One region of the Enterobacter ludwigii genome, then DNA from elsewhere that is predicted to be linked to it. Evidence: predicted binding sites of a transcription regulator. Region 1 holds the regulator's gene; the other holds the start of a gene.
What was found. Region 1 encodes Fur, which represses iron uptake genes when iron is present. Its sites were predicted from a motif close to ATAATAATGAGAACNACTATCAA; they were not measured.

Region 1 (15,736 bases):
GATCCGGTTCTGTACCGTATCAAGTTCGCTGAACACCATCAGACCGGTAACAAGTGGTGCATTTACCCGATGTACGACTTTACCCACTGCATCAGCGATGCGCTGGAAGGCATTACGCACTCCCTGTGTACGCTGGAGTTCCAGGATAACCGCCGTCTGTACGACTGGGTTCTGGATAACATCACGATCCCGGTGCATCCGCGTCAGTACGAATTCTCTCGTCTGAATCTGGAATACACGGTGATGTCCAAGCGTAAGCTGAACCTGCTGGTGACCGACAAGCACGTTGAGGGCTGGGACGATCCGCGTATGCCAACCATCTCGGGTCTGCGTCGCCGTGGTTATACTGCCGCGTCTATTCGCGAGTTCTGTAAGCGCATCGGCGTGACCAAGCAGGATAACACCATTGAGATCGCCTCTCTGGAATCCTGCATCCGTGAAGATCTGAACGACAACGCGCCGCGCGCAATGGCCGTCATCGATCCGGTAAAACTGGTTATCGAAAACTACCCGCAGGGCGCGAGCGAAATGGTCTCCATGCCTAACCATCCGAACAAACCGGAAATGGGCACCCGTGACGTGCCGTTCAGCGGTGAAATCTGGATCGATCGTGCTGACTTCCGCGAAGAAGCGAACAAGCAGTACAAGCGTCTGGTGCTGGGTAAAGAGGTGCGTCTGCGTAACGCATACGTGATCAAAGCTGAGCGTGTTGAGAAAGATGCGGAAGGGAATATCACCACCATCTTCTGCTCTTACGACGCTGAAACCCTGAGCAAAGATCCGGCAGATGGCCGCAAAGTGAAAGGCGTGATCCACTGGGTAAGTGCAACACATGCGCTGCCGGTTGAAATTCGCTTGTACGATCGTCTGTTCAGCGTGCCTAACCCAGGTGCAGCAGAAGACTTCCTGGCGACAATCAACCCGGAATCTCTGGTCATCAAGCAGGGTTATGCTGAGCCGTCTCTGAAAGCCGCTGAAGCGGGCAAAGCGTTCCAGTTCGAACGTGAAGGCTACTTCTGCCTCGACAGCCGTCACAGTACCTCGGAAAAACCGGTGTTTAACCGTACCGTTGGTCTGCGTGATACCTGGACTAAAGTCGGCGAATAATAACGCTGCTCTGGTCAATGAGAGACAAACGCCGCGTAATGCGGCGTTTTTTTATTGAATGATCATATCGTTAAGCGCGAGCAAAAATAATGTCTGCGCAATATTCAGGTCAATGTGGTGCTACTTATTTTTCTAAAAAAAGTTTGTATATTTCTGAAAATAGTGAAGGCCTGAAAATAACCAGTAATTTACACAATTACTGGCTTAAATTTAATGACTTGCCCCGCCAAATCTCGTCTCCCGCTAAATGTTACAAAGCACTACTAATTATGTGCACTTCGTCATAATCCTGACTTTTGCCCACGGAAAAGCATTGATAATTCGCGTCGCGAAAAATAACCTAAAGGCGGTAGTTAATTCGAGGGTATTTCTGACTACCCCTGACCTTTTGGTCTTTTATCTTTTTCGCCGTTCAGGCGTTTTAATTCGTCAAAGAGGAATAATCTATGCGTACGTTCAGTGGCAAACGTAGTGCGCTGGCGCTGGCTATCGCCGGTGTGACAGCAATGTCAGGCCTGGTGATTGCGCCAGAGGCTAAGGCAGCAGGTTTCATCGAAGATTCTACCCTCACGGGCGGTATTTATTACTGGCAGCGTGAACGTGACCGTAAAGACGTTACCGAAGACAAATACAAAACCAACCTTTCTCACTCTACCTGGAACGCCAACCTCGACTTCCAGTCAGGCTATGCCGCCGATATGTTCGGCCTGGATATTGCCGCATTCACGGCAATTGAAATGGCGGAAAATGGCGACAGCGGACACCCGAACGAAATTGCCTTCTCGTCCAGCAATAAGGCCTATAAAGAAGACTGGTCCGGCGATAAAAGCGGTATCAGTCTGTATAAAGCCGCTGCAAAATTCAAATATGGTCCAGTCTGGGCGCGCGGCGGATATATTCAGCCAACTGGCCAAACCCTGTTAGCGCCACACTGGAGTTTTATGCCTGGTACTTACCAGGGCGCTGAAGCTGGCGCTAACTTTGACTACGGTGATGCGGGTGCGTTGAGTTTCTCCTATATGTGGACCAACGAATACAAAGCCCCGTGGCATATCGAAATGGATAAGTTTTACCAGAACGATAAAAAAACCAAAGTGGATTACCTCCACTCGCTGGGTGCGAAGTACGATTTTAAAAACGACCTCGTGTTAGAAGCCGCCTTTGGTCAGGCTGAAGGCTATATCGATCAGTATTTTGCCAAAGCCAGCTACAAATTTGATATCGCAGGGAGTCCGTTGAGTACCAGTTACCAGTTCTACGGCACGCGAGACAAAGTCAGCGATGGTGGCGTCAACGATATTTATGACGGCACGGCCTGGCTGCAGGCGCTGACCTTTGGCTACAAAGTGGGTCAGGTGGATTTGCGTCTGGAAGGAACATGGGTGAAGGCGGAAGGGCAGCAGGGCTACTTCCTGCAGCGTATGACCCCGACTTACGCATCTTCCAACGGTCGTCTGGATATCTGGTGGGATAACCGCTCTGACTTCAACGCCGACGGCGAAAAAGCGGTCTTCTTCGGCGCAATGTATGACCTGAAAAACTGGAACCTGCCGGGCTGGGCTGTGGGTGCCTCCTACGCGTATGCCTGGGACGCCAAACCGGGCGACATGGCCATACCGGATGCGTACTACGATCCGAACTACCGTCTGAAAGAGTCCTCTTACAGCCTGGATGCCATCTATACCGTGCAGGACGGACGTGCGAAAGGCACGATGTTCAAGCTGCACTTCACGCAGTATGACAACCACTCTGATATTCCAAGCTACGCGGGCGGTTACGGCAACATCTTCCAGGATGAACGTGACGTGAAATTCATGGTTATCGCACCATTCACTATCTTCTGATGAACGCTCCGGCGGGTTCCGTCCCGCCGGAATGGAGACTGCACATGATGAAAAAAATGGTAATCGTCGCGTTGCTGGCCTCGGGGCTGGTGGCTTGCGCCCAGGACCCGGCACCGAAAGAAAATTCTCGCCTGAAGGAGGCTTACAGCGCCTGCATTAACACCGCTGAAGGTTCACCGGAGAAAATTGAAGCCTGCCAGAGCGTGCTGAATGTGCTGAAGAAAGAGAAGGCGCATGAGCAGTTTGCGACGCAGGAAAATGTTCGCGTAATGGACTATCAGGCCTGTATTCAGGCGCGTAAAACCGGTAACGATCAGGAAGTGGCGAAGCGTTGCGACCAGATCTGGAAGGAAATACGCAGTAACAACGGAAATTAAGTAAGTGTGTTAAGGCCCGGTGGCGCTGTGCTTACCGGGCTTTTTTTTGCCGGGTGACAGGCAAAAAAAAGCCAACCTTGCGGCTGGCTCAGAGTATGAAAGTTCGACTTATTTGGCGTCGTGTGCGTGATCGTCTTCGCGGCAATCACCTTCTGCACAGTGACCATACAGATACAGGCTATGGTTGGTCAGGCGGATACCATGACGAGCAGCGATTTCACGCTGACGTGCTTCGATGGAATCATCGCTAAATTCAATGACCTTGCCACAATCCAGGCAGATCAGGTGATCGTGGTGCTGCTGCTGGGTCAGTTCGAATACAGATTTACCGCCTTCGAAATTATGACGGGTAACAATGCCCGCGTCATCAAACTGGTTCAGCACGCGATAGACGGTTGCCAGCCCAATCTCTTCACCCATGTCGATAAGACGCTTGTAAAGGTCTTCCGCACTGACATGGTGATTGTCTGGACCCTGAAGCACTTCAAGGATTTTTAACCGAGGAAGCGTAACTTTCAGGCCAGCCTTCTTTAATGCGGTATTGTTGTCAGTCATGCGGAATCTGTCCTGTTGCTAAACGATTCACTTCTGGAGGAAGTGACAGAAAATGCACCTGGAATAATGCGTCTCATTATAGAACTGCCATGGCTAAATGAAAACTGCAAGTCTCAGGCAAAGTATGCTTATAAAAACGTGGTATCACCGACAAACTTACTCAATGGCACCCCATTTTACCTGGGAGACATTGTACAGGTCTGGGCGAAAAAGTTAAAAGATTGTAGCGATTAATTTAATCGTTTGACCCGGTTCCTGGGCGCAACCGGGGTTGCGCCACACTAACAATCAGGCGTTAAGAATATCGTCCAGGTGCAGTTCTTCGCGGATCTGCTTCACCCACTTCTCAACGCGCTCTGCGGTCAGTTCTGGCTGACGGTCTTCGTCGATCGCCAGACCCACGAAGTGGTCGTCATCGGCCAGGCCTTTAGACGCTTCGAAGTGGTAACCTGCAGTCGGCCAGTGGCCTACGATAACTGCACCATTCGGTTCAATGATATCGCGGATAGTGCCCAGCGCGTCACAGAAGTACTCAGCGTAGTCTTCCTGATCGCCGCAGCCAAACAGGGCGACCAGCTTGCCGTTGAAGTCCACTTCTTCCAGCGTCGGGAAGAAATCATCCCAGTCACACTGGGCTTCACCGTAGTACCAGGTTGGGATACCCAGCAACAGGATGTCATAGCCTTCGAGATCTTCTTTGCTGCTCTTGGCGATGTCATGCACATCGGCAACGTCTTTACCGAGCTGTTTTTGAATGTTTTTTGCGATATTTTCGGTATTGCCGGTATCACTGCCGAAGAAAATGCCGATGATTGCCATGAGTAAAATAACCTCTTGAAACTTAATGGTATGGTGGCGCAATTTGTCCACGGATAAGGGCAATAATAGCAGAACTGGCAACCCCGCGGAAACAGCTATCGCGCAGGACTGCACTCTGTGCTACATGAAAAGGGTAAGAAAGGGGATTTTCAGACTTATGCCTGGCGGCGCAACGTCTCAAGCTGGGCGATCAACATCTCTTCAATGAGCTCGCTACGGCTGATATTACGCGCTTCAGCCAGTTCGTTAAGCGCATCGACGGCATCGGCATTGAGCTTCAGTTCGACACGCTTAAGCCCACGATTTTTATCGCGTTTAAGCTGGTTGCGTTTATTAATACGCAGCTGTTCATCGCGCGAAAGCGGATTCGTTTTCGGTCGTCCCGGTCGACGCTCATTCGCGAACAGATCTAGTGTCGTACGGTCCGTTTGTTCTTTGGCCATGATTCTGAGACTTCGGGGGAAACAAGCCGCCCTGCTATTGCCCGGGCGATGAGCGCGCCATCATACATCACCAAAAACGGCACGCCAACGACTGGAAGCCCGCAACCTTCCAGTCGCTCTCTTTTTAATCAATTCGCAGTATCAGAGAGATAGCGGCGGATGGCGCGTAACACGGCGTCAGGTTTTTCCGCGTGAACCCAGTGTCCGGCACCGGCGATGACATGGGCGCGCGCCTGCGGGAATTGCGCCAGCAAGGTGTCGCGGTAGGCGTCGGTGACATAAGGGGAGTTACCGCCGCGAATAAAGAGGGTAGGGTGTTGCCAGGCGGGCACCGTATCCCAGCCGACGATGTTGTTGTACTGCGCCCAGAGTACCGGCACGTTGAAACGCCACTGGCCGTCGACAAACGACTTCAGCAGAAACTGAATAACGCCTTCTTCATTAAGATATTCGCGCATGACGGCTGTGGCCTGTTGGCGGGTTGAAACCCCAGCCTCTGTCACCGCATTGATGGCAGCAAAAATGTCGTCATGACGACGCACGTCGTAATCCACCGGGGCAACGTCGATCACGACCAGACCGTTGATTCTGTCCGGTGCCAGCGCCGTCAGGGCCATTACCGCCTTGCCGCCCATAGAATGCCCGATGAGCGTCACCTTCTGAAGATGGTTGGCATCAAGCGTATCGAGCAGATCCTGGGCCATTGCCGCGTAGGTCATCTCTTCTGAACGCCCGGAAAGACCGTGATTTCGCATATCGACCTGCAAAATATCGTGATCGGTAACCAGATCGCGCGCCAGCACCCCCAGGTTATCCAGGCTGCCAAAAAGCCCGTGAACCAGTACGATGGGAGAATTATTGTTCGGCGATTGTGCAGTTTGCGCTCGGGTATTCAATTTCATGGCAAAGTTCTTTTTTTACGTATGTCAGGTTAGGGTATCATGTTGACCATTCTGCCGCCCGGCTGCAAGGTTCCAGTTTAATCTGACTTTTGCCGCCAACCTGGTTTGACGCTATCCGCTGTTGGAATTTAACTTTATAATCCCAACGACTTGTATTCAGATAAGATATTGCACTGGATTAAGATGAAAACAATCGAAGTTGATGACGAACTCTATCAGTATATTGCCAGCCAGACGCGGCATATCGGGGAGAGTGCGTCCGACATTTTACGGCGCATGCTTAAAATTTCCGCCGCCTCACAGCCTGCTACCCCAGTCACTAAAGATGTCGTGTCTCAACAAAACGTTGTTGCACAAGCAAAACCTGCCGTCGCGCAAGTGAAAGACAAAGTACGTGCGATGCGCGAGTTGCTGCTCTCTGATGAGTACGCCGAGCAGAAAAAAGCGGTTAACCGCTTCATGCTGGTGCTGTCTACACTCTATTCACTGGATAACAAAGCGTTTGCTGAAGCGACCGAGTCGCTGCACGGTCGTACCCGCGTCTATTTCGCAGGCGACGAGCAAACGCTGCTGCAAAATGGCAACCAAACCAAACCTAAACATGTCCCGGGCACACCGTACTGGGTCATCACCAATACCAATACGGGCCGCAAGTGCAGCATGGTTGAACACATCATGCAGTCCATGCAGTTCCCGGCGGAATTGATTGAAAAGGTTTGCGGTACAATTTAACCCTTGCATCAGAAGGACCCGGTAATGGCAAATCACAGCCGTGCAGGCCAACCTGCACAACAAAGCGATTTGATTAACGTCGCTCAGCTGACCGCGCAGTATTACGTGCTGAAACCGGTCGTGGGCAACGCAGAACACGCAGTGAAGTTTGGTACATCTGGCCACCGCGGTAGCGCGGCGCGCCATAGCTTTAACGAACCGCACATTCTGGCTATTGCTCAGGCCATCGCGGAAGAGCGCGCTAAAAACGGCGTTACCGGTCCGTGCTATGTGGGAAAAGATACCCATGCTCTGTCTGAACCGGCGTTCATTTCCGTGCTGGAAGTGCTGACGGCGAATGGCGTTGACGTCATTGTTCAGGAAAATAACGGCTTCACGCCGACCCCTGCGGTCTCTAACGCGATCCTTGTCCACAACAAAAAAGGCGGCGCGCTGGCTGACGGGATTGTGATCACTCCATCACACAACCCGCCGGAAGACGGTGGGATCAAATACAACCCGCCTAACGGTGGACCGGCAGACACGAACGTCACGAAAGTGGTTGAAGATCGTGCCAATGCGCTGCTGGCGGATGGCCTGAAAGGGGTGAAACGCCTCTCTCTGGATGCGGCCATGGCGTCCGGCCATGTGAAAGAGCAGGATCTGGTACAGCCATTTGTGGAAGGTCTGGCGGATATCGTCGATATGGCGGCAATCCAGAAAGCCGGTCTGAAGCTGGGCGTTGACCCTCTCGGCGGCTCCGGTATCGAATACTGGAAACGCATCGCAGAGCATTACAAGCTGAACCTGACCATCGTTAACGATCACGTTGATCAGACCTTCCGCTTTATGCACCTGGATAAAGACGGCGCAATCCGTATGGACTGCTCTTCCGAGTGCGCGATGGCGGGCCTGCTGGCGCTGCGTGATAAATTCGACCTGGCGTTTGCCAACGACCCGGATTATGACCGCCACGGTATTGTCACCCCGGCAGGGCTGATGAACCCGAACCATTATCTTGCGGTTGCCATCAACTACCTGTTCCAGCATCGTCCACAGTGGGGCAAAGAGGTGGCTGTAGGTAAAACGCTTGTCTCCTCGGCGATGATTGACCGCGTGGTTGAGGCGCTGGGCCGTAAGCTGGTGGAAGTACCGGTAGGCTTCAAATGGTTTGTTGACGGTCTGCACGACGGCAGCTTCGGTTTTGGCGGTGAAGAGAGCGCGGGCGCATCCTTCCTGCGTTTCGACGGCACGCCATGGTCCACCGATAAAGACGGGATCATCATGTGCCTGCTGGCGGCGGAAATCACCGCTGTCACCGGTAAAAATCCGCAGGAACACTATAACGAGCTGGCGGCACGCTTTGGCGCGCCAAGCTATAACCGTATTCAGGCTGGCGCGACCTCCGCGCAGAAAGCAGCGCTGTCTAAACTCTCTCCGGAGATGGTCAGTGCCAGCACGCTGGCCGGTGATCCTATCACGGCCCGTCTGACGGCGGCCCCGGGTAACGGTGCCTCAATCGGTGGTCTGAAAGTGATGACCGAAAACGGCTGGTTTGCCGCGCGTCCATCCGGTACGGAAGATGCATACAAAATCTATTGTGAGAGCTTCCTCGGCGACGAACACCGTAAGCTGATTGAGAAAGAAGCGGTAGAGATTGTCAGCGAAGTGCTGAAAAACGCGTAAATCGCGGTGGGCTGATGCCCTCACGATGCAATCAAAACGGCAACCCCAGGGTTGCCGTTTTGCTTTTGCATTAACTGTGTTTATTTTTCAATTCAAACCGCGGTGATACCAGACCGTACAGCGTCCAGCCCATAAAGGTCACCATCGCACCATACAGCATGGCTTCCTGGCCGGAAGAGTAGAGCGCATAGAAGCTGTAAATTGCCCCAATCAGCGCCACAATATTCGCCACCCTCGCTTTGCCTGCGTCCACCTTCGCCACCTTCTGAATGATGACCAGCGCCGCCATCGACAGAATATATGGAATGATATTGGTCACTACCGCCAGGTTGACCAGCACGTTGAACTGGCTGTTCAGCGACGGGCTGATGGTCATCAAAGATAACCCACTCTGGAAGATAACAATCGCCAGCATGCCCTGAACCGGTGCCTCTGCTTTGCTGACCCGGGAGAAGATTTTCGGGAAATACCCTTCGTCAGCGGATGATTTAAAGACCTGAGCAATGGTGAACTGCCAGCCGAGGAGCGAGCCGCAGCAGGACATCACCATCAGCCCCATGATCACTTTCCCGACACCCGGCGTAAACATCTGCGCAAAGGCCAGACCGAACGGTGCCGTGGAACTGGCAAGATCCATGTTCGGTACAATCCCTGCAATCACGTTGGTTGAGACAATGTAAATGGCTGCTGCGCCCAGCGTACCGCCAAGCACGGCAATCGGTACGTTCTTCTCCGGGTTTTCCACCACTTCGGCGTTAGCACACGCAGATTCCAGCCCCAGGAAGGCCCACAGCGTCATGGCGATGGAAGAGCCCACTGCGGTGAAGAACGGAACATGGTGTGGGTTCCAGGAGTTGACGTACAGCGTGGGGCTAAACCAGAACCAGCCGATGATGCACAGCCCAACCACCGGGATAATGACCCCCCAGACGGTAATACTGCTGATCTGTCCGGTAATGCGCGCGCCGCCAAAGTTTGCCACGGTGCAGATCCACAGCACGCCGATGGTGGCCAGCCCGATTTGCACCGGGGTCAGCGCCACACCGAATAGCTCCGTACCGTAACCCACGGCGGAAATGGCAATCGCCACGTTAGCGATCAGCAAAGAGACGCCGTAGGTGTAGTTGGCCATGAAGTTACCGGATTTGCCAAAGGCATATTCGGCGTAGCCGCCCATCCCGCCGGGCTTGCGGCTGAACATACCGCACTTGGCGAATGCCCAGGCCAGTGCCATTGACCCCACTGCGGTCACCATCCAGGAGATAATCGAAATGGTTCCTACTTCCGCAAGCTTGGTGGGTAGCATGATGATCCCGGACCCCATCATGTTTACCATGGTGAGAATGGTCAGCTGCACCACGCCCATTTTATTGGACTTGCTCATAATTTTTCTCCTTTCAGCAGCGATGGCTGAGCGGCAGCGTGTTTGATGACGTTACAACGAACCTGCTTACGACCGTCACACTCCTCAACGTAAACGCCCTGCAGTTCCGGCGCGAAGCCCGGTAAAAGGTTGATACCCTCTTCCAGCGCAGCAAAGTAGCGCAGCACGGAACCGCCCCAGACTTCACCCGGCACAACGCACAATACCCCCGGTGGATAAGGAAGGGCGCCTTCGGCGGCAATGCGACCTTCCGCATCGCGCAGTGAGACCAGCTCGACCTCACCCCGCAGGTAGGCATAGTTCGCCTCTTGCGGGTTCATCATGACGCGCGGGAAGTGAGACTTGCGGAACATCTCTTTTTGCAGCTGCTTCACGTTGTGGCGGGCGTACAGCTCATGCATTTCCTGGCAAATCTGGCGCAGGGTGTAATCTGCATAGCGCTCCGGATACTGTTTACAGACAGAAGGCAGCACCTCTTTTAGAGGGGCATCCGTCTCGAGCAGTTTTTCGAAGCGCACCAGTTGCGCGACCAGTTGCTGCAGTTTGCCCATATCCTCGGCAGGCGTGAGCAGGAACAGGATGGAGTTGAGATCGCATTTTTCCGGCACGATGCCGTTTTCACGCAGGAAGTTGGCGAGAATAGTGGCGGGGACGCCGAAATCCTCGTACTCACCGGTCCGGGCGTTAATACCCGGCGTGGTCAGCAGCAGTTTGCACGGATCGATAAAATACTGATGTTCGGCATAGCCTTCGAAGGCGTGCCAGTGTTCACCGGGCACGAAGTGGAAGAAGCGCAGATCCGTGGCAATCTCAGCGGTGTCCCAGCTTTCCCACGGACGGCCATCAACCAGTTCCGGCACGAACGGGCGAAGATACTGGCAGTTCTGCAGGATCAGCTTACGGGCTTCGATACCGGTCACCACGCAGTCCATCCACATGTTGCGGCCGCTCTGTCCCTCATGCATGCGGGCGTTGATATCCAGTGCAGCAAACAGCGGATAGAACGGGCTGGTGGACGCGTGCATCATGAAGGCATTATTCAGCCGCTTATGCGGAACATAGCGCTGCTGGCCTTTGATGTGGCTGTCCTTCTTGTGGATTTGCGAGGTCTGTGAGAAACCGGCCTGCTGTTTATGGACTGACTGGGTGACCAGGATCCCTGGATCGTTTTCATTCAGCTCCAGCAGCAGCGGAGAGCAATCGGCCATCATCGGTATAAACTGCTCGTAACCCACCCAGGCAGAGTCAAACAGGATGTAGTCGCACAGATGGCCGATGTTATCCACGACCTGGCGAGCGTTATAGATGGTGCCATCGTAGGTACCCAGCTGAATCACCGCCAGGCGGAACGGACGCGCGTCGCGGGCACGGCCCGGCGCCACTTCGGACACCAGCTCACGCAGATAATTCTCCTCGAAGCAGTGGGCGTCGATGCCGCCAATAAAGCCGTACGGGTTACGTGCGGTTTCCAGATAGACCGGCGTTGCGCCCGCCTGAAGAAGTGCTCCATGGTGGTTGGATTTATGGTTGTTGCGATCGAACAGGACCAGGTCGCCCGGAGTGAGAAGGGCGTTGAGCACCACTTTGTTGGACGATGAGGTTCCGTTCAGCACGAAGTAGGTTTTATCGGCATTAAAGACTTTGGCCGCATGTTGCTGCGCAATGCAGGGTGCCCCTTCGTGGATCAGCAGATCGCCCATCGCCACGTCGGCGTTGCACAGGTCTGAGCGGAAAAGGGTTTCGCCAAAGAAATCGACAAACTGATTGCCGGCAGGGTGACGGCGGAAGAATTGCCCGCCCTGGTGACCCGGGCAGTCGAAGGCGCTGTTACCCTGTTTGACATAGTCGACCAGAGCCCGGAAAAACGGCGGACGCAGTTGGGTTTCATACTTCTGCGCGGCCGCTTCCAGTTGGCGTCCGTGGAAGTCGTTGCTGGTGTCTGATGCTTCGAATACGCCGTGGATCCGCGATAAATACTCTGCCGGGATAATTTCTTCTTTATGCGTCGCGACAAAAACAGGAATGCCAAATCCGGTTGCTTCTATTTCTTCTATACGACCAGTGAAAATATCGCTGACGGCCAGAACAATAGCGGCAACATCAATATAATCCGTGGCGTTGATATCAACCAGTTCACGGTGAGTGGTAAAGCAATCAGGGCAGGCGCGGCTGGCTGCAATTTTTAAACTTTTCATCTTTCTCTCTTTATTTTAGGTAATAACAGTCCCTCGATTTCTTGCAGAAAAGAAATCGATAATATGCCGGAAAACAGCAAAAGGAGGCCGCTGATTAAAAAAATCAGTAATGCGTTTTTTGCTGAATAGAATTCAGTCCGCCCGGTCGCGGATGAGCCTGAATTAAGATGAATGAGCGCACGGGTTCACAGGCAAAGGCCTGTAAAATAGGGTGTTTCAGGATAACCTGTAAGCGTGTGCGCCAGAAGTCGAAGGACTACCGGGCATTAAAGATATGAAAGTCAAAACAGTTTCGGTGGGCAAACATCATGATATGAGTTGTCCGCCTTATATGGGGCATTAAACGATTATTGTTTTCCATGTTTCATTTCCTTTCAGTAATTGAAAGCATGGACATTTTATCCTGGAAAAAGCGATTAACTGTGAAACAGATCACCGTTAACCGATCAAATCAGAAATAAATATTCGCTTTTGATGAATATCGCAGATCAAAATGCTGATATGTTGATGTTGCGTTAACGGATTGTATTATGAATGTGCTGAATGGACATAAACATACCAAAAAATAACCCGGAGATTATTTTTCGCGTATTTTATGGGAGGGTAGATTTTTATTTAAAAATAAACTGAATAGTTATTCAAAGCATGAACCGATAACCGATACCGGTTTCAGTTAATAAATGACGAGGACGCGCGGGGTCAACTTCCAGTTTTTGTCGAAGGTGTCCCATATATATGCGTAAATAGTGACTATGTTCCACGGCGTTTGGCCCCCACACCTGACTCAACAGCTGGCGCTGGGTGAGTACCTTACCGTGATTATTGAGCAAAACGGCGAGTAGCCGAAACTCGATGGGGGTGAGATGGATTTCCTCTTCACCGCGAACAATGCGCCGTGCTGCCAGATCAACCCGAATATCACCAAACGTGTATGTTGGGTCGGCAGGGGTGGTGGCGCTGTGACGACGCAGCGCGACACGAAGGCGAGCCTGCAGTTCGCCAATACCAAAAGGCTTAATCAGATAGTCATCCGCTCCGGCATCCAGCGCCGCGATTTTATCCGACTCTTCGGTACGGGCTGACAGCACCAGAATGGGCATCTGACTCCACTGTCGAACCTCACGAATAAAATCGATGCCGTCGCCATCCGGCAGGCCGAGATCGAGGATCACCAGATCAGGTTTGCGCGTGGCCGCTTCAATCAAACCCCGCTGGAGCGTGCCGGCGTCATGAACGCGCAGACCATCGCCTTCCAGCGCAGCACGCAGAAACCGGCTAATGGCGATCTCATCTTCAACAATCAGAACGTTGATCACAAATCCTCTGGTAATTCATTAAGTTCTGGCGGGGCTTCCAGAGGAAGTTTAACACAAAAACGTGCGCCGCCTTCCGGGCGATTCTCCGCCGAAATGGTACCGCCATGAACGTCAATAATCGCCTGGCAAATCGCCAGACCCAGACCCACGCCGGGAATGGCCGACTCTTTATTACCGCGGGCAAATTTCTCGAAAATAGCGAACTCCTGTCCGGCAGGGATACCCGGCCCGGTATCCCAGACGTCAAGCCGTAGCGTGTGATCTTCCACCGTGGCATCCACCCCAATCCGGGCGTTTGCTCCTGCGTATTTGCCGGCATTTTCCAGCAGATTGATCAGCACGCGTTCAAACAGCGGGCCATCAACGTGAATTAACGTCAGCGGTTCGGGCATGTTCAGCGCAATATGGCGCCCACCGAGGCCCGGCTCCAGCATTTTCAAAGCGCTACCCACCACCTCTTCGAGCGTGAGCCACTCTTTTTTGAGGTTAAATCCGCCCGACTGAATACGCGCCATATCAAGCAGATTATTTACCAGGCGTGTGGTGTTCAGCACATGCTGGCGGATCTCGCTGGCCTGCAACGCATGTTTCGAGCCTTCCGCTGCCAAATCCAGCGTCAAAATTTCTGACTGGCCAAACAGCACGGTGAGTGGGGTGCGAAGGTCGTGGGAGAGGGCGGCCAGCAATGAGTTACGAATGCTCTCGCGCTCGCTTGCCAGACGGGCCTGTTCTTCGCTGGCGGTAAGCGCCAGCCGTTCCAGTGCGCTTGCCACCAGCAGGGTAAATGTCTCCAGCAATCGCTGCTGTTCGGGGATCATCAGCTGGCGCAGATTCGAAGGTTCAACGATCACCAGCCCCTGATTTTTATCGGCACTGCGCAGCGGCAGAATTTGATACGGTACGCCGGGCAGGGTGTCCGTCCCTGCACCCGCAGGGAGTCCTTTATCAAAGCTCCAGCGCGCAATGGCTTCATCCCAGGGCGTCATGCCTGAGGCCGAGGTCAGCGGGCGCAGTTTCCCGTGTTCGTCCGGGAGTAAAATCAGGTTGCTGGCGTGAAAGGTCGAGCGGATAAACTGCTCGCTGGTCTGCACAATATCCAGCGGCGTACGGCCAACCGCCAGCGATTTAGACATCTCATAAAGATGCCGTGTGCGCTGTTCGCGGTAGCGCGCGATACGGGCCTGATAGCGCACACCCGCCGTCAGATTACCGATCACCAGCCCAACGGTAAGCATCACGGCAAAGGTGAGAATGTACTGCACATCCGAAACGGCGAGCGTTCCGCGGGGCGCGATAAAGAACAGATCGAAGCTGATGACGTTGATGAACGTCGCCAGTACTGAGGGCCAGCGCCCGTAAAAGAGCGCCACCACGACCACGCCGAGCAGGTAGATCATCACCAGATTGGCCGCATCGAAGGCAATCAGCCAGTGGCTGGCAATCACGGTGATCAGCGCGCAGAGCACGACGGCGACAAGACAGCCGCGGATCTGAATTCGCCATTTATCATTAAAAGTGCGGCTGTCCGGTGCGCGGTTGGGTAAAGGGGTGGGTTTGTCATCCAGTGCGACAATTACCAGATCGAGGTCGGGAGCACGCCGGGCCAGTTTGTCAGCAAAGGATTCGCGGCTAAACCAGCGACGATGCTGACGACGGCCAATGACAATTTTCCCGAGGTTGTGCTCACGCGCGTAGCGCAGAATGGCTTTATCTTCCTGGGGATCGGAGAGGGTGGCGGTTTCTGCGCCCAGCTCCTGTGCCAGACGCAGCGAACTTAAGATCGCGCGGCGCTGGTTTTCAGGCAGCGCGTGAAGCTGCGGCGTCTCGACATAGACCGCATGCCAGACGCTACCAAACTTGGCCGCCAGACGCGCTGCGGTGCGGACGAGCTTTTCATTGCCGCTGCCGTGACCCACACACAGCAGAATGGCATCCCGCGTATGCCAGACGCGCTCCTGCCCTTGCAGGTCACGCCAGGCGCGCATCTGATCGTCCACGCGATCCGCCGTGCGACGCAGGGCCAGCTCGCGCAGGGCTATCAGGTTGCCTTTGCGAAAGAAATGTTCGATGGCGCGTTCGGCCTGACCTGCAATATAGACTTTTCCTTCATGCAGTCGCTGGCGCAGATCGTCTGGAGGCAGATCGACCAGCACCACTTCGTCCGCAGAGTCGAAAAAGGGATCGGGTACGGTTTCGCGAACCTGAATCCCGGTCACGCCGCTGACCACGTCGTTCAGGCTTTCGAGATGCTGAACATTTACCGTGGTGAAAACATCAATGCCTGCTTCAAGCAGCTCTTCAACGTCCTGCCAGCGTTTGGGGTGGCGCGAGCCTGAAGCATTACTGTGTGCCAGTTCGTCCATCAGGATAAGCGCGGGCCTGCGGGCGAGGGCGGCG
Region 2 (15,736 bases), 980 kb from region 1:
GGCACGCGGGTGCGTAGGCTTGGCACCGCGCTCAGCTCTTTCAGTGGGATCCAGGACGTGCGGCCGGTACTGTCGCGAACCTGACCATAATTGGTCTCCGCGTTGGTCTGTAACAGCGTCACTTCCTCGCCGGCATTGACCGTACCCACGAGGCGATAATTATCTCCGGGGCCACTGCGTACCCAGGTGTTCAGTTCGTCAGAAACGTAACGCTTCTCTTCAGCGTGCACGGCGGTTGCGGCGCTAAAAGCGAGGAAAGTAAGTCCAATCAGGCGTAATTTAAGCATCATTAGTCGTTATTTTCATAAATAGTGGAACGATAGTAGTGGCAACAGTGTCTCTACGCAAAGCATTCGTCAGCAATCAGAATCATCTGTGTCACGACCCTAAACATTTACGCCCGTCAAATTGCTCATTGCGTGGCAATTTGGCGCAAAATACTATGTACTGACAAACAAATGGCGAGGAAGTTCGCCCTCATTGACGCGTCTGTGACGCCTGCAAAAGTACAAGGCTATGGCTCAAGAAATCGAATTAAAATTTATCGTCGAAAAAGACAGCGTTGACGCACTCCGTCAGCATCTGCAGACCCTTTCCGGCGAACACCATGAACCGGTACAACTGCTTAATATCTATTACGAAACGCCAGACAACTGGCTGCGCCGCCATGATATGGGACTGCGCATCCGTGGCGCGAACGGGCGCTACGAGATGACGATGAAAATCGCTGGCCGCGTGGTCGGCGGTTTACATCAGCGCCCGGAATACAATATCGACATCAATCAGCCAGAACTTGAGCTGGATCGTTTCCCGGCAGAAGTCTGGCCGAACGGCGTGCTGCCAGAAACCTTATCCGCCGAGGTGAAACCGCTGTTTAGTACCGATTTCTGGCGTGAAAAATGGCTGGTAACGGAAGGGAAAAGCCGCATTGAAATCGCCCTCGATCAGGGTGAGGTAAAAGCGGGTGAGCTTCAGGAGCCGATTTGCGAGCTGGAGCTCGAACTGCTGGAGGGTGAAGTCCAGGACGTACTGAAGCTGGCGCGTAAGCTGGTAAGCCAGCCGGGCCTGCGTCAGGGCAGCCTGAGCAAAGCGGCGCGGGGGTATCATCTGGCCGCCGGGAATGCGCCGCGCCTGCTGAAAGAGACGACTATTTTGCACGTGCCACCGAAAGCCAGCGTTGAGCAGGGCATGGAGGCGGCGCTGGAGCTGGCGCTCTCACAGTGGCTTTATCATGAAGAGCTGTGGGTGCGTAATGTGAAAAACGCAAAAGCGCACGTGTTAGCGGCGATGAGCCTTGTGCGTCATACCCTGGCGCTGTTCGGCGGCATCGTACCTCGTAAAGCGAGCGCTCACTTACGTGACCTGCTGACCCAGACCGAAGCGCTGCTGCTCTCTGATGTATCCGCACAAACGGCGCTCTACAGCCCGCAAAACGCCGCCGCCAGGCTGGCGCTGACCGAGTTTCTGGTGACGCGTAGCTGGCGTGCCTTCCTGGATGCAAAAGCGCAGGCCAAAATTGAAGATAACTTCAAACGTTTCGCGGATATCCATCTTTCACGCCACGCGGCGGAGCTTAAAACCACCTTTGCGTATCCGCTGGGAGACCAGTATGGCGATCAGCTGATCCGCCTGTCGCGCAATATCGACAGCATGCTGCTGCTGTCGGGTGCCTATGACGGCCCTAAAGCGCAGGCCTGGCTGGAGAACTGGCAGGGGCTGAAACATGCTATCGAAACCCGTCAGCACATAGAGATTGAGCATTTCCGTAATGAAGCCATTTCGCAGGAGCCGTTCTGGCTGCACAGCGGAAAACGTTAACTCTGGCAAGGAACCCTATAATGCCGCTTTCTTCGCAGTTACAGCAGCAGTGGCAGACCGTTTGCGAACGTCTGCCTGAGTCATTACCGGCGTCATCGTTAAGCGAGCAGGCCAGGAGCGTGCTCACCTTCAGTGATTTTGTGCAGGAAAGTATCACCGCTTACCCGGACTGGCTGGAGGCGCTTGAGAGCACCCCGCCGCAGGCAGACGAGTGGCGGCATTATGCGGGCTGGTTGCAAACCGCACTTGAAGAGGTCGCGGATGAAGCGACACTGATGCGCGTCCTGCGCCAGTTCCGCCGCCGGGTCATGGTGCGTATTGCCTGGGCTCAGGCGCTGGAACTGGTCAGCGAAGAAAGTACCCTGCAGCAGCTGAGCGAGCTGGCACAGACGCTGATTGTTGCCGCACGGGACTGGCTCTATGCCGCCTGCTGTAAAGAGTGGGGCACGCCGTGCAATGAGGATGGGGTTCCTCAGCCACTCTTGATTCTGGGCATGGGCAAGCTCGGGGGCTGCGAACTGAATTTCTCCTCGGATATCGACCTGATTTTTGCCTGGCCGGAGAACGGCTCCACACGCGGGGGCCGCCGTGAACTGGACAATGCGCAGTTCTTTACCCGTCTCGGGCAACGTCTGATTAAAGCGCTGGATCAACCTACCCAGGATGGTTTTGTCTATCGCGTGGATATGCGTCTGCGCCCGTTTGGCGACAGCGGTCCGCTGGTGCTGAGCTTTGCGGCACTGGAAGATTATTACCAGGAGCAGGGGCGCGACTGGGAGCGTTACGCGATGGTCAAAGCGCGGATCATGGGAGACAGCGACGATGCCTACGCCAACGAGCTGCGCGCCATGCTGCGCCCGTTCGTGTTCCGTCGCTATATCGACTTTAGCGTTATTCAGTCGCTGCGCAACATGAAAGGAATGATCGCCCGTGAAGTGCGTCGCCGGGGTCTGAAGGACAACATCAAGCTCGGCGCGGGCGGCATTCGCGAAATCGAATTTATCGTTCAGGTCTTCCAGCTGATCCGCGGCGGACGTGAGCCTTCACTGCAATCCCGTTCGCTGCTGCCGACGCTGTCAGCCATAGAGCAACTGCATCTGCTGCCGGAAGGCGACGCGCAGATCCTGCGTGAGGCCTATCTGTTCCTGCGCCGCCTGGAAAACCTGCTGCAAAGCATCAATGACGAGCAGACCCAGACTTTGCCAGGCGATGACCTGAACCGGGCGCGGCTGGCCTGGGGGATGCACGTCGACGACTGGTCAACGTTGACCGGGCAACTGGATGCGCATATGGCCGGCGTGCGCCGTGTCTTTAACGCGCTGATTGGTGACGATGAAAGTGAATCGCAGGACGATACGCTCTCTGAACACTGGCGCGAATTGTGGCAGGACGCGCTGCAGGAAGATGACACCACGCCGGTGCTGGCGCACCTGAGCGATGACGATCGCCATCGTGTGGTGGCGTTAATTGCTGATTTCCGTCTCGAACTGAATAAACGGGCCATTGGTCCGCGCGGTCGTCAGGTGCTGGATCATCTGATGCCGCACCTGCTGAGCAACGTCTGCTCGCGTGCGGATGCGCCGGTCCCGCTGTCGCGCATGATGCCGCTGCTGAGCGGGATCATCACCCGTACGACCTATCTTGAGTTGCTGAGCGAGTTCCCGGGCGCGCTCAAGCATCTGATTACGCTTTGCGCCGCCTCGCCGATGGTGGCCAACAAGCTGGCGCGGTATCCGTTGCTGCTGGATGAGCTGCTCGATCCCAATACGCTCTACCAGCCGACGGCAACGGACGCCTACCGTGACGAGCTGCGTCAGTATCTGCTGCGCGTACCGGAAGAGGACGAAGAGCAACAGCTGGAGGCGCTGCGTCAATTTAAGCAGGCGCAAATGCTGCGCGTGGCGGCGGCAGATATCGCCGGAACGCTGCCAGTGATGAAAGTGAGCGATCACTTAACCTGGCTTGCAGAAGCGATCATTGATGCGGTGGTGCATCAGGCATGGATTCAGATGGTGGCGCGCTACGGCCAGCCGAAACACCTTGCTGACCGCGAAGGCCGCGGTTTTGCCGTTGTGGGTTACGGTAAGCTCGGCGGATGGGAACTGGGGTACAGCTCGGATCTCGATTTAATCTTCCTGCATGACTGCCCGGCAGACGTCATGACCGACGGCGAGCGTGAAATCGACGGGCGTCAGTTCTACCTGCGTCTGGCCCAGCGCATTATGCATCTGTTCAGCACCCGCACGTCATCCGGCATTTTATATGAAGTGGATGCGCGTCTGCGTCCTTCCGGCGCGGCCGGCATGCTGGTGACCTCAACGGAGTCCTTCGCTGAGTACCAGAAGAATGAAGCCTGGACGTGGGAACATCAGGCGCTGGTGCGTGCCCGCGTGGTGTACGGCGATCCGTCGCTGAAAACGCAGTTTGATGCCATTCGTCGGGAGATTATGACGACCCCGCGTGACGGCAGCACGCTGCAGACCGAGGTGCGAGAGATGCGCGAGAAAATGCGCGCGCACCTGGGCAATAAGCATCGCGATCGCTTTGATATTAAAGCGGATGAGGGCGGCATTACCGATATTGAATTTATTACGCAATATCTGGTGCTACGCCATGCGCACGCTAAACCGAAGCTGACCCGCTGGTCTGATAATGTGCGTATTCTGGAACTGCTGGCGCAAAACGACATTATGGATGAGCAGGAGGCGCAGGCCTTAACGCGCGCCTATACCACGCTGCGCGACGAGCTGCACCACCTGGCCTTACAGGAGCAGCCTGGCCACGTCGCGCTGGACTGTTTCGCCACTGAACGCGCGCAGGTTACCGCCAGCTGGCAGAAGTGGCTGGTGGAACCGTGCGTAACAAAACAAGTGTGATATTATCGCGCGCAAATTGTGAATCTTTCTGGAGTCAGGAATGAAAGTAACACTGCCAGAGTTTGAACGTGCTGGAGTTATGGTTGTCGGGGATGTCATGCTGGATCGCTACTGGTACGGGCCGACCAGCCGCATCTCTCCGGAAGCACCGGTACCGGTAGTTAAGGTCGACACCATTGAAGAGCGTCCTGGCGGCGCGGCAAACGTGGCGATGAACATTGCCTCTCTGGGCGCGCAGTCGCGTCTGGTTGGCTTAACCGGCATTGATGATGCGGCGCGTGCGCTGAGCAAGTCGCTGGCGGACGTGAACGTGAAGTGCGACTTCGTTTCGGTTCCGACACACCCGACGATCACCAAACTGCGCGTTCTGTCGCGTAACCAGCAGCTGATCCGCCTCGACTTCGAGGAAGGCTTTGAGGGCGTTGATCCTGAGCCGCTGCACGAGCGCATTAACCAGGCGCTGAGCACTATCGGCGCGCTGGTGCTGTCCGACTACGCCAAAGGTGCGCTGGCAAGCGTACAGCAGATGATTCAGCTCGCGCGTAAAGCCAATGTGCCCGTGCTGATCGACCCGAAAGGTACTGACTTTGAGCGCTATCGCGGCGCAACGCTTCTGACGCCAAACCTCTCTGAGTTTGAAGCGGTGGCGGGCAAATGTAAGACGGAAGAAGAGCTCGTTGAGCGCGGCATGAAGATCATTGCTGACTTCGAACTCTCCGCGCTGCTGGTGACCCGCTCCGAGCAGGGGATGACGCTGCTGCAGCCTGGCAAAGCGCCGCTGCATATGCCGACCCAGGCGCAGGAAGTGTATGACGTGACCGGTGCCGGCGACACGGTCATAGGCGTTCTGGCGGCGACGCTGGCGGCAGGGAACTCTCTGGAAGAAGCGTGCTACTTCGCTAATGCTGCGGCAGGCGTGGTCGTCGGCAAGCTGGGGACTTCCACCGTTTCGCCGATCGAACTGGAAAACGCGGTGCGCGGTCGTGCCGATACCGGTTTTGGCGTGATGAGCGAAGATGAGCTGAAAGTGGCCGTTGCCGCCGCCCGTAAACGCGGTGAAAAAGTGGTGATGACCAACGGCGTGTTCGACATCCTGCATGCCGGTCATGTCTCTTATCTGGCCAATGCGCGTAAGCTGGGCGACCGTCTGATTGTGGCGGTGAACAGCGATGCGTCGACGAAACGTCTTAAAGGTGAAACGCGTCCGGTGAACCCGCTGGAGCAGCGCATGATCGTACTGGGTGCGCTGGAAGCGGTGGACTGGGTGGTGTCGTTTGAAGAAGATACCCCGCAGCGCCTGATTGCCGGTATTTTGCCGGATCTGCTGGTGAAAGGCGGCGATTACAAACCGGATCAAATCGCAGGCAGCGAAGAGGTCTGGGCTAATGGTGGTGAAGTGATGGTGCTCAACTTTGAGGACGGGTGCTCAACCACCAACATCATCAAGAAGATCCAGAAAGACAGCAAATAAAGTCAGCCAATAAAAAACGGGCCATCTGGCCCGTTTTTTTCACCCTCTCTTTGCAGGAGAGGGTATCTTCGCAAACAGCCCGTTATACGCGGCTGTTATTCTGCTTCATCAACCGGTGGAATGGCCGGTGCCGGTTTTACTTCCGCTGGCGTATTGCGGTTTTCCAGCTCGTTCAGACGCTGCTCCAGCAGGGCCAGCTTCTCGCGGGTACGCAGCAGAACCTGCGTCTGCACGTCAAACTCTTCGCGGCTGACTAAATCAAGGCGAACCAACTGCGCCTGCAGCGTCTGGCGGATTTTCTTCTCTACGTCATCTCCAAACTCACGAATACCTTTTGGCATAGACTCATGAACCTGACGCGCAATTTGCTCAATTTTCTTCGGGTCAATCATTGTGGCTTCCCTTGATAAGACGGTGTTAATGAACATTGTAGCGCGTCATGCCCCAGGATAAAGGAGATTTTATGTCTGCGCATTGCCCAGGGTAATCAATCGCGTTATAGTTATCTCGCTTATTCTCAGGGCGGGGCGAAATTCCCCACCGGCGGTAAATCAGCGTAACGCTGAAAGCCCGCGAGCGCTTTGGGTCACCACTCAAAGGACAGCAGATCCGGTGTAATTCCGGGGCCGACGGTTAGAGTCCGGATGGGAGAGAGTAACGATCAAGTCGGGCCTGGCCCGCTCACGTTATCTTTTTGCCGCTAATACGGCGCTCCTAAGACTGCCCTGATTCTGGTAACCATAATGTTAATGAGGTTTTTTTACCATGAATCAGACGCTACTTTCCTCTTTTGGCACTTCTATTGAACGTGTTGAACATGCACTGGATGCACTGCGCGAAGGCCGCGGCGTGATGGTGCTTGACGATGAAAACCGTGAAAATGAAGGCGACATGATTTTCGCCGCCGAAAACATGACCGTTGAGCAGATGGCGCTGACCATCCGTCACGGTAGCGGCATCGTGTGCCTGTGTATCAACGAAGACCGTCGTAAGCAGCTCGACCTGCCCATGATGGTTGAAAACAACACCAGCGCCTTTGGAACCGGTTTTACCGTGACCATCGAAGCGGCACATGGCGTGACCACCGGCGTGTCGGCGGCTGACCGTTTGACCACCGTACGTGCCGCGATTGCCGATGATGCGAAGCCATCAGACCTGCATCGTCCAGGCCACGTCTTCCCGTTGCGTGCGCAGGCCGGCGGTGTATTGACCCGTGGCGGTCACACCGAAGCGACCATTGACCTCGTGACCCTGGCAGGCTTTAAACCTGCGGGCGTACTGTGTGAACTCACCAACGACGATGGCACCATGGCACGTGCGCCGGAGTGCATCACCTTTGCCCGTCTGCATAATATGCCCGTGGTGACGATTGAAGATCTGGTGGAGTATCGCCAGGCGCACGCGCGCAAAGCCAGCTGAAAGGGCTGATGTGAAAAAGCCGGGGAAACCCGGCTTTTTTGTTGTGAGACGTTAATGCGCGATTGTTTTAGCCGATCCCTGCCGTTTGCAGCAGCACCAGGCTCAAGCCCATCACCGACATGCCGCACAGCACGCCATAGCTCGGGTTATTATTCGGATCGATCTCTTTCGCCAGCGGCATCAGCTCATCCACGGAGAGCGCCACCATTATCCCGGCCACGGCGGCCATGATAGCGGCCATCACCACAGGCGAGACCAGGCTGCCCAGAATCAACCACGCCAGCACGCCGCCGAGAATTTCGGCCATCCCCGAGATCCCCGCCCAGAAGACCGCGGTCCGTTTCGAGCCCGTGGCGGCATAAACCGGCCCGGCCACCGCCAGTCCTTCAGGAATATTGTGCATTGCTACCGCCAGGGCGATACCAAAGCCCATCTCCAGATTGCTGCTGGCGGTGACATAGGTTGCCACGCCTTCCGGGAAGTTGTGCAGGCTTATGCCGAGCGTTAACAGAATGGCCGTGCGCTTAATATTGCGCGGCATCGGGGTCACGCTTTTTTGCATTAAATCCTGCGGATGCGCGTGCGGCAGCATGCGGTCGAGGGCAAAGTAACCAAGCAGGCCGAATACAAACATGCCATATCCCAGCACCGGAGACATGCCTTCGGTGCCCAGTGCGGCAGGGAGCATCTCCATCAGAGAGATGAGCAGCATGATCCCGGCAGCAAAGCCCAATGAGAAGGCCAGCACGCGGTTAGACGGCTTTTGACCAAGCACACCGAGAATGGCACCGATGAACGTTGCGGCGCCCGCCAGTATAGTCAGGATCAAGGGGACTGACATGCATTGCTCCTTATGATAATGATTATCATTAATATTAATGGTTCATTTCGGTCAAAGCGAGAGGCGAAACCCTGCTTTACACATTCCTTACATTCAAATTTCCTGATGATGATCTTCACGCTTATCAGCGTTCATCCGGGCGAGATTGCGCGTAATGTAGAACCATTAAATTGACACCTTCTGTAAGGATATCACCATGACTTCTTCCCGTATGCCAGCACTGTTTTTAGGCCACGGTAGCCCAATGAACGTTCTGGAAGACAACGTCTATACCCGAGTATGGCGTCATCTGGGCGAGACGCTACCGCGTCCGAAAGCGATTGTGGTGGTGTCTGCGCACTGGTTTACCCAGGGCACGGGCGTGACCGCAATGGAAACGCCAAAAACCATTCATGATTTCGGCGGCTTCCCGCAGGCGTTGTACGACACGCACTATCCGGCACCTGGCTCGCCAGCGCTGGCCCGACAGCTGGTGGAATTACTCGCACCTGTGCCTGTGGCGCTGGATAACGAAGCCTGGGGCTTTGACCATGGCTCGTGGGGCGTACTGATAAAGATGTATCCCGAGGCGGATATCCCAATGGTGCAGTTGAGTATCGACAGCACTAAACCGGCGGCCTGGCACCTGGAGATGGGGCGAAAACTGGCGACCTTACGCGACGAGGGTATCATGCTGATCGCAAGCGGCAACGTGGTACACAACCTGCGTACAGCGCGCTGGCACGGTGAGAACACGCCATACCCGTGGGCGACATCTTTTAACGATTACGTGAAAGCAAATCTGACCTGGCAAGGGCCGGTTGAGGAGCATCCGCTGGTGAACTATCTGGATCACGAAGGCGGTTCACTCTCTAACCCGACGCCGGAACACTTCCTGCCTTTGCTGTATGTACTGGGCGCGTGGGATGGTCAGGAGCCGATCAGCATACCGGTCGATGGCATTGAGATGGGAAGCTTAAGTATGTTGTCGGTGCAGATTGGATAACGTATGCGTGCCTTTCCCAAAGAGAAAGGGCCGGGGTGAGGGCTTCCGCTCGCACCCCGGCACACCCGATCACTCGACGAAAATGTGCGGATAGAACCGTGACAGATCCTGCGTGATCAGCGCGCGATCTTCGCGGATGCCAATCCCGGCTGGCTGATCGTTGATGAGCCAGCTGCCAATCAGGGTATAGCTGTCACCAAACTTCGGCAGTTGATAAAACGCCTGGACGATCATTCCTTCCTCGCCATAAGGCCCTTCAACGGCTTCCAGCGTTTTGCCATTTTCAATAATCGACACGTTCGCCCCTTCACGGGAGAAGATCGGTTTAACGACGTATTTCTCCATCGGCGGGTGATCGTCTTCCGCAAAGTAAGCCGGCAGCAGGTTCGGATGGTTCGGGAACATCTCCCACAGCATCGGCAGCAGGGCTTTGTTGGAGATAATGCTCTTCCATGCCGGCTCCAGCCAGCGCACGCCGGCGTCTTCCAGCTTGGTGGAGAACATTTCACGCAGCATGTATTCCCACGGGTAGAGCTTGAACAGGTTGCTTATCACCTGATCCTGCAGGTCAGTAAACTGACCTTTCTCACCCAGGCCGATATCTTCGATATAAAGAAACTCGGTCGCCACTTCAGCTTCAGCCGCGCAGTCCTGCAGATATTGCACCGTGCCACGGTCTTCTTCCGTGTCACGGCAGCAGGCAAGGTGCAGCAGATTAAAACCATGCTGTTCGCGCAGTTCGGCGAAACGCTCAATCAGCTTTTCCTGCAGACTGTTGAACTGGTCGCTGCCTTGCGGCAGGTTGCCGGCATTGGCCTGGTCTTCCAGCCAGATCCACTGGAAGAACGCCGCTTCGTACAGCGAGGTTGGCGTATCAGCATTGTTTTCCAGAAGCTTAGGATCGCCCACGCCGTCCCACGCCAGATCCAGACGTGAGTAAAGCGAAGGCTGGTGGGTTTTCCACGACTGGCGGACGAAACTCCAGGTGTGCTTCGGAATGCGGAACTTCGCCATCAGCGCGTCGCTGTCGATGACTTTATCCACCACTTTCAGGCACATCTGGTGCAGCTCGGCGGTCACCTCTTCCAGTTTCTCAACCTGGGCAAGCGTGAGCTTGTAGTAAGCGTCTTCACACCAGTATGGCTCGCCGTACATGGTGTGGAAGTTAAAACCGTATTCGGTCGCTTTTTCGCGCCAGTCCGGGCGCTCGGTGATACTGACTCGTTCCATGATCAGCCGCCCATTGAGCGAGTGGACGTGCCTGACGCGCTACGCTGCATGCTGGTCTGTTTCGCCACAGACTCACCGAACCCGCCACGGGTAATGGTGCTGGTGGTCGCGGGTTTCGGAGCCATCGCCGTTTTCGGTACGGTTACGGAGCGGCCAGGGGTGGCTGCGCCATAGCCTTTGCCGCTGGCATCGGTATATTGCCCATAAGCCGGGCTGGCCGGGTTTTTCGAGCTAAACAGCGGCTGCTGCTGGTAACCCGCGCCGCCACTCATCAGGCGGCCCATCATGTAACCTGCCATCAGCGGCATCCAGAAACTGCCGCTGGACTGGGCCTGTGCCTGGTTTTCAGGGGCCGTGCCTGCCTGAGCCGGTGCCTGCTGACACTGACCTTCACCGAACTCTGCTACGCAGTCTTCACGTGAAGCATATTTCGGAGCCGTACGTTCCGCCTCTTTCAGGGCGTTGGTATACGCCGTTTTACACTCTGCGGCGTTGCCGGTTGCAGCAGAGCAGTCGTCCGCGTTTTGATAAAGCGAAACTGTTTCATCGCTTTTCTCACAGCCTGCAAGCATAAAGACAGCCGTGACGGCCAGCGCAACAGGGGTGAGATGACGCGCGTTCCAGCTTTTGCGGAACGAAGCGTGATTGATAGATTTTGTCCGTTTCATCGTTGTCTTCCTGGACCCAGTGGTAATAACGCTCAGGATAGAGGATGAGTGGTTGAAAATGAAGCGATGATGGCCGGAATGAGGGGGATCTTTACGTTGGCTTACGTTCAGGTGTGATTTACGTACGCCCTCTCCCGAAAGGAGAGGGGTATGGCGAAGGCATCAGGCCGCAGTGGGCCCGATGACATGCTTAATTGCGGAACGGATTGTTACCGCTGCTGGCCGGTGCAGTCGTACGTGCGGCAGCTGGCTGCGCGGCAGGTGCAGCACCGTTACCGTTGAAGTTATCAACGGCGGCAACCTGCTCAGGGTTCTCTGGCGCGACATTTTCCGGAGAAGTAGAGACAGGTTTACCCAGGGTGCTGTTCAGCATCTGCAGATCCTGCTCGTTCAACGTACCCAGCGCCTGTTTGATGTTCAGCTGGTTAATCAGGTACTGGTAACGTGCGCTGGAGAGCTGCTGTTTCGCGTTGTACAGCGTGGTGGTCGCGTCCAGGACGTCAACGATGGTACGCGTACCCACGGAGTAACCCGCTTCCATGGCATCAAGAGAGCTCTGCGCAGACACAACGGCCTGTTTGTAGGCGTTGATGCTGCTGATAGAGGCATTCACGTTGTTGAAGGACGAACGAACGGTCTGTACCACGTTGCGGTGGGCACTTTCCAGCTGTTCGCTCGCGCCAACAAAGTTGTACTGCGCCTGTTTCACCTGAGAGGTCACCTGGCCGCCCTGGTACAGTGGCAGCGAGAAGTTCAGACCCACTTTGTTCTGACCCATGTTGCTGTCGTCGTACTGGGACGTGTTCGTTTTAGAACCACTGTAAGTGGTATCAGACACGCCGGTAGACGCGCTCAGGCTCAGGGTCGGCAGGTGGCCGTCCTGTGCCTGACGGATTTGCTCGCGGGCCAAATCCTGGCTCAGACGCGCCTGCAGTAACGTCAGGTTGCGGTTTTCCGCTTCTTTCAGCAGGGCGTTAACGGCCTGCGGTTTATCCGTTTTGAAGCTGTCGACGTTCAGAGACGCCAGCTCAGGGTAGTAATTCCCGGTAACCTGACGCAGGGATTCCAGCGCGTTATCGAGGTTATTACGTGCGGTCACTTCGTTGGCCAGGACGCTATCGTATTGTGAACGGGCGTTCTGAACGTCAGTGATTGCCACCAGACCCACGTTGAAACGCTGGGTGGTTTGATCTAACTGGCGGTAAATCGCCTGTTTCTGCGCTTCGGTGTAGGAGAGCGAGTCAATTGCGCTCAGCACGTTGAAGTATGCGGTGGCGGTGTTCAGGATCAGCGTCTGCTGATCGGTCTGATACGTCACATCCTGGATGCCCGCGCTCTTTTCCTGCAGGGTCAGGGCGCGCCATTTGGACATATCAAACAGCGTCTGTGTTAATTGCAGTGAGGCGCTGGTAGCATTGGAGTTAACGCCATTGGCGTCGCGGAAGCCGTTGCTGTAGGTATAATCTGCACCTAAACCTAACTGTGGCAGCAATGGGCTACGCGCTTCGTTAATCTTTTCAAACGCAGCATCACGATCGGCCGCTGATTTACGTAAATCAGGGTTGCCCAGACGTGCCTGCTGGTAGACCTGTAACAGGTTTTCCGCCTGGCTCATTGCACTGAAGCCCGTCAGGCTCAGGCCGATAAGGATGGGGAGCAATTTCTTCATTTGCATTCCTTGTTGTGAAGCAGTATTAGCGCTGATCTAATTAAAAAATAATTGCCGATTCTAACAGAATCTTCCATACCAAAAGGTTGGCGTTACGTGCCATCTGGCGGTAATTTGCACCAATCTACCATATAGCCTTACAAACGGCAGCCAAACAGCCTTGAAATTCATAATTTCATCACCATTGCTACCAGGACTCGACTCATGCAAAAACCAGAAAACTTGCCCGTGACATTCGCGAAAAACGATGTAGAAATTATTGCACGAGAAACGCTTTATAGCGGTTTTTTTTCAATGGAACTTTACCGTTTCAGGCATCGCCTGTTTAACGGCGAAATGAGCGGTGAAATCAGACGCGAAATTTTTGAGCGCGGGCATGCGGCAGTCTTGCTACCCTTTGACCCAGTGCGTGATGAAGTCGTGCTGGTGGAGCAGATCCGTATTGCCGCGTATGACGTCAGCGCCAGCCCCTGGCTGCTGGAGATGGTGGCCGGCATGATTGAAGAGGGCGAATCGGTCGAAGATGTTGCCCGCCGCGAGGCGCTGGAAGAGGCGGGGCTGGTGGTTGGCCGGACAAAACCGGTGCTGAGTTATCTGGCAAGCCCAGGCGGCACCAGCGAGCGCTTGTCCATTATGGTGGGCGAAGTGGACGCCACGACGGCGGAAGGGATCCACGGTCTGGCAGATGAAAACGAAGATATTCGGGTTCATGTGGTGAGTCGGGAGCAGGCTTATCAGTGGGTAGAAGAGGGGAAAATCGACAACGCAGCGTCTGTCATCGCTCTGCAATGGCTGCAACTGCATTATCAGACTTTACGAAACGAGTGGAAAAAATGAAGCGTTATACACCTGACTTCCCAGAAATGATGCGCCTGTGCGAAACCAATTTCGCACAATTGCGCCGCCTGCTGCCGAAAAACGACGCACCCGGCGAAACGGTGAGCTATCAGGTGAGCAACGCGCAGTATCGATTAACGATAACAGAATCAACGCGCTACACTACGCTTGTCGAAATTGAACAAACGGCGCCCAGCATTAGCTACTGGAGCCTGCCGTCGATGACGGTGCGCCTTTACCATGACGCGATGGTCGCTGAAGTGTGTTCAAGCCAGCAGATCTTTCGCTTCAAAGCGCGGTATGATTATCCGAATAAAAAGTTGCATCAACGCGACGAAAAGCATCAAATTAACCAGTTTTTAGCCGACTGGCTAAGATATTGTTTAGCACATGGAGCAATGGCGATTCCGGTTTGTTAGCGTCATAAACCTACCTAAGGACACCATTTGGAAAGCCTGTTGAACCTGACTGTTGCTGGTGGGGCACCAGTCAGGATATTACAAATCACCGATACCCACCTTTTTGCCGAAAAGCATGAAACTCTGCTTGGGGTGAATACCTGGGAGAGCTATCAGGCGGTACTTAGCGCCATTCACGCTGAAAATCGCCCATGCGATCTGATTGTCGCGACGGGCGATCTGGCGCAGGACCAATCCTCCGCGGCCTACCAGCATTTCGCTGAAGGCATCGCGAGTTTTAGCGTGCCTTGCGTCTGGCTACCGGGAAACCACGATTTCCAGCCTGCCATGTACAGCTCGCTGCAGGATGCGGGGATCTCTCCGGCAAAATGTGTTTTTGTGGGTGACCACTGGCAGATCCTGCTGCTGGACAGCCAGGTCTTTGGCGTCCCACACGGTGAGTTAAGCGACTTTCAACTCGACTGGCTTGAGACCAAACTGTCTGCCGAACCTGAACGTCATACGCTGCTGTTGCTGCATCATCATCCTTTGCCGGCAGGCTGTAGCTGGCTTGATCAACACAGCCTGCGCAACTCTGCCGCGCTGGACAGAGTGTTGGCGAAATTCCCGCGGGTGCAGAATCTCCTGTGCGGACATATTCATCAGGAACAGGATCTCGACTGGAATGGCCGCCGACTGCTGGCCACGCCCTCGACCTGCGTTCAGTTCAAGCCGCATTGCGCAAACTTTACCCTGGACACCATCGCACCGGGCTGGCGCTGGCTCGAACTGCATCCCGATGGCCTGCTCACCACGGAAGTCTGCCGTTTAACCGGCGCAAAATTCCGCCCGGACACCGCTTCAGAAGGCTATTGATGTCTACGCTCCTCTATCTGCACGGATTCAACAGTTCGCCGCGCTCCGCGAAAGCGACGCAGTTTCGCCAGTGGCTGAGCGAACATCACCCGCACGTTGAGATGATCGTCCCACAACTGCCGCCTTACCCGGCGGAAGCCGCAGAAATGCTGGAATCGGTTGTGATGGAACACGGCGGCGAATCGTTCGGCGTGGTCGGTTCTTCGCTGGGCGGATATTACGCCACCTGGCTCTCGCAATGTTTTATGCTGCCTGCGGTGGTGGTTAACCCGGCGGTTCGGCCATTTGAGCTGCTGCGGGACTTTCTCGGGCAAAACGAGAACCCCTACACCGGCCAACAATATGTGCTAGAGTCACGCCATATTTACGATCTCAAAGTTATGCAGGTAGACCCGCTTGAAGCGCCCGATCTTATCTGGTTGCTGCAACAGACGGGTGATGAAGTGCTGGATTACCGCCAGGCAGTGGCGTATTACGCATCCTGCCGCCAGACTATAGAAGAAGGCGGAAACCATGCTTTCACGGGCTTTGAGAATCATTTCACCCAGATTGTCGATTTTCTTGGACTGCACAGCCACTGACAATCAATGCGAACTGCTAGTTTAAATCATGACGCAAACCTATAACGCTGATGCCATTGAGGTACTC

Region 2: the regulator Fur is predicted to act here: its motif matches at 8,438-8,460, upstream of zupT (zinc transporter ZupT).

The regions. Positions count from the first base shown of each region.
Region 1 is NZ_CP017279.1:503,635-519,370, forward strand. It holds gene glnS (glutamine--tRNA ligase) at 1-1,107, shown strand, start outside; gene chiP (chitoporin ChiP) at 1,554-2,951, shown strand; gene chiQ (ChiQ/YbfN family lipoprotein) at 2,999-3,328, shown strand; gene fur (ferric iron uptake transcriptional regulator) at 3,437-3,883, opposite strand; gene fldA (flavodoxin FldA) at 4,172-4,702, opposite strand; gene ybfE (LexA regulated protein) at 4,858-5,145, opposite strand; gene ybfF (esterase) at 5,274-6,047, opposite strand; gene seqA (replication initiation negative regulator SeqA) at 6,231-6,779, shown strand; gene pgm (phosphoglucomutase (alpha-D-glucose-1,6-bisphosphate-dependent)) at 6,804-8,444, shown strand; gene potE (putrescine-ornithine antiporter) at 8,515-9,828, opposite strand; gene speF (ornithine decarboxylase SpeF) at 9,825-12,023, opposite strand; gene speFL (leader peptide SpeFL) at 12,280-12,384, opposite strand; gene kdpE (two-component system response regulator KdpE) at 12,662-13,339, opposite strand; gene kdpD (two-component system sensor histidine kinase KdpD) at 13,336-15,736, opposite strand, start outside.
Region 2 is NZ_CP017279.1:4,377,038-4,392,773, forward strand. It holds gene BH714_RS20600 (TIGR04211 family SH3 domain-containing protein) at 1-287, opposite strand, end outside; gene BH714_RS20605 (CYTH domain-containing protein) at 517-1,818, shown strand; gene glnE (bifunctional [glutamate--ammonia ligase]-adenylyl-L-tyrosine phosphorylase/[glutamate--ammonia-ligase] adenylyltransferase) at 1,836-4,694, shown strand; gene hldE (bifunctional D-glycero-beta-D-manno-heptose-7-phosphate kinase/D-glycero-beta-D-manno-heptose 1-phosphate adenylyltransferase HldE) at 4,735-6,165, shown strand; gene ubiK (ubiquinone biosynthesis accessory factor UbiK) at 6,261-6,557, opposite strand; FMN riboswitch at 6,675-6,825, shown strand; gene ribB (3,4-dihydroxy-2-butanone-4-phosphate synthase) at 6,931-7,584, shown strand; gene zupT (zinc transporter ZupT) at 7,652-8,425, opposite strand; gene ygiD (4,5-DOPA-extradiol-dioxygenase) at 8,622-9,410, shown strand; gene BH714_RS20640 (glutathionylspermidine synthase family protein) at 9,480-10,640, opposite strand; gene BH714_RS20645 (DUF1190 family protein) at 10,643-11,308, opposite strand; gene tolC (outer membrane channel protein TolC) at 11,499-12,977, opposite strand; gene nudF (ADP-ribose diphosphatase) at 13,182-13,814, shown strand; gene BH714_RS20660 (DUF1249 family protein) at 13,811-14,233, shown strand; gene cpdA (3',5'-cyclic-AMP phosphodiesterase) at 14,261-15,088, shown strand; gene yqiA (esterase YqiA) at 15,088-15,669, shown strand; gene parE (DNA topoisomerase IV subunit B) at 15,698-15,736, shown strand, end outside.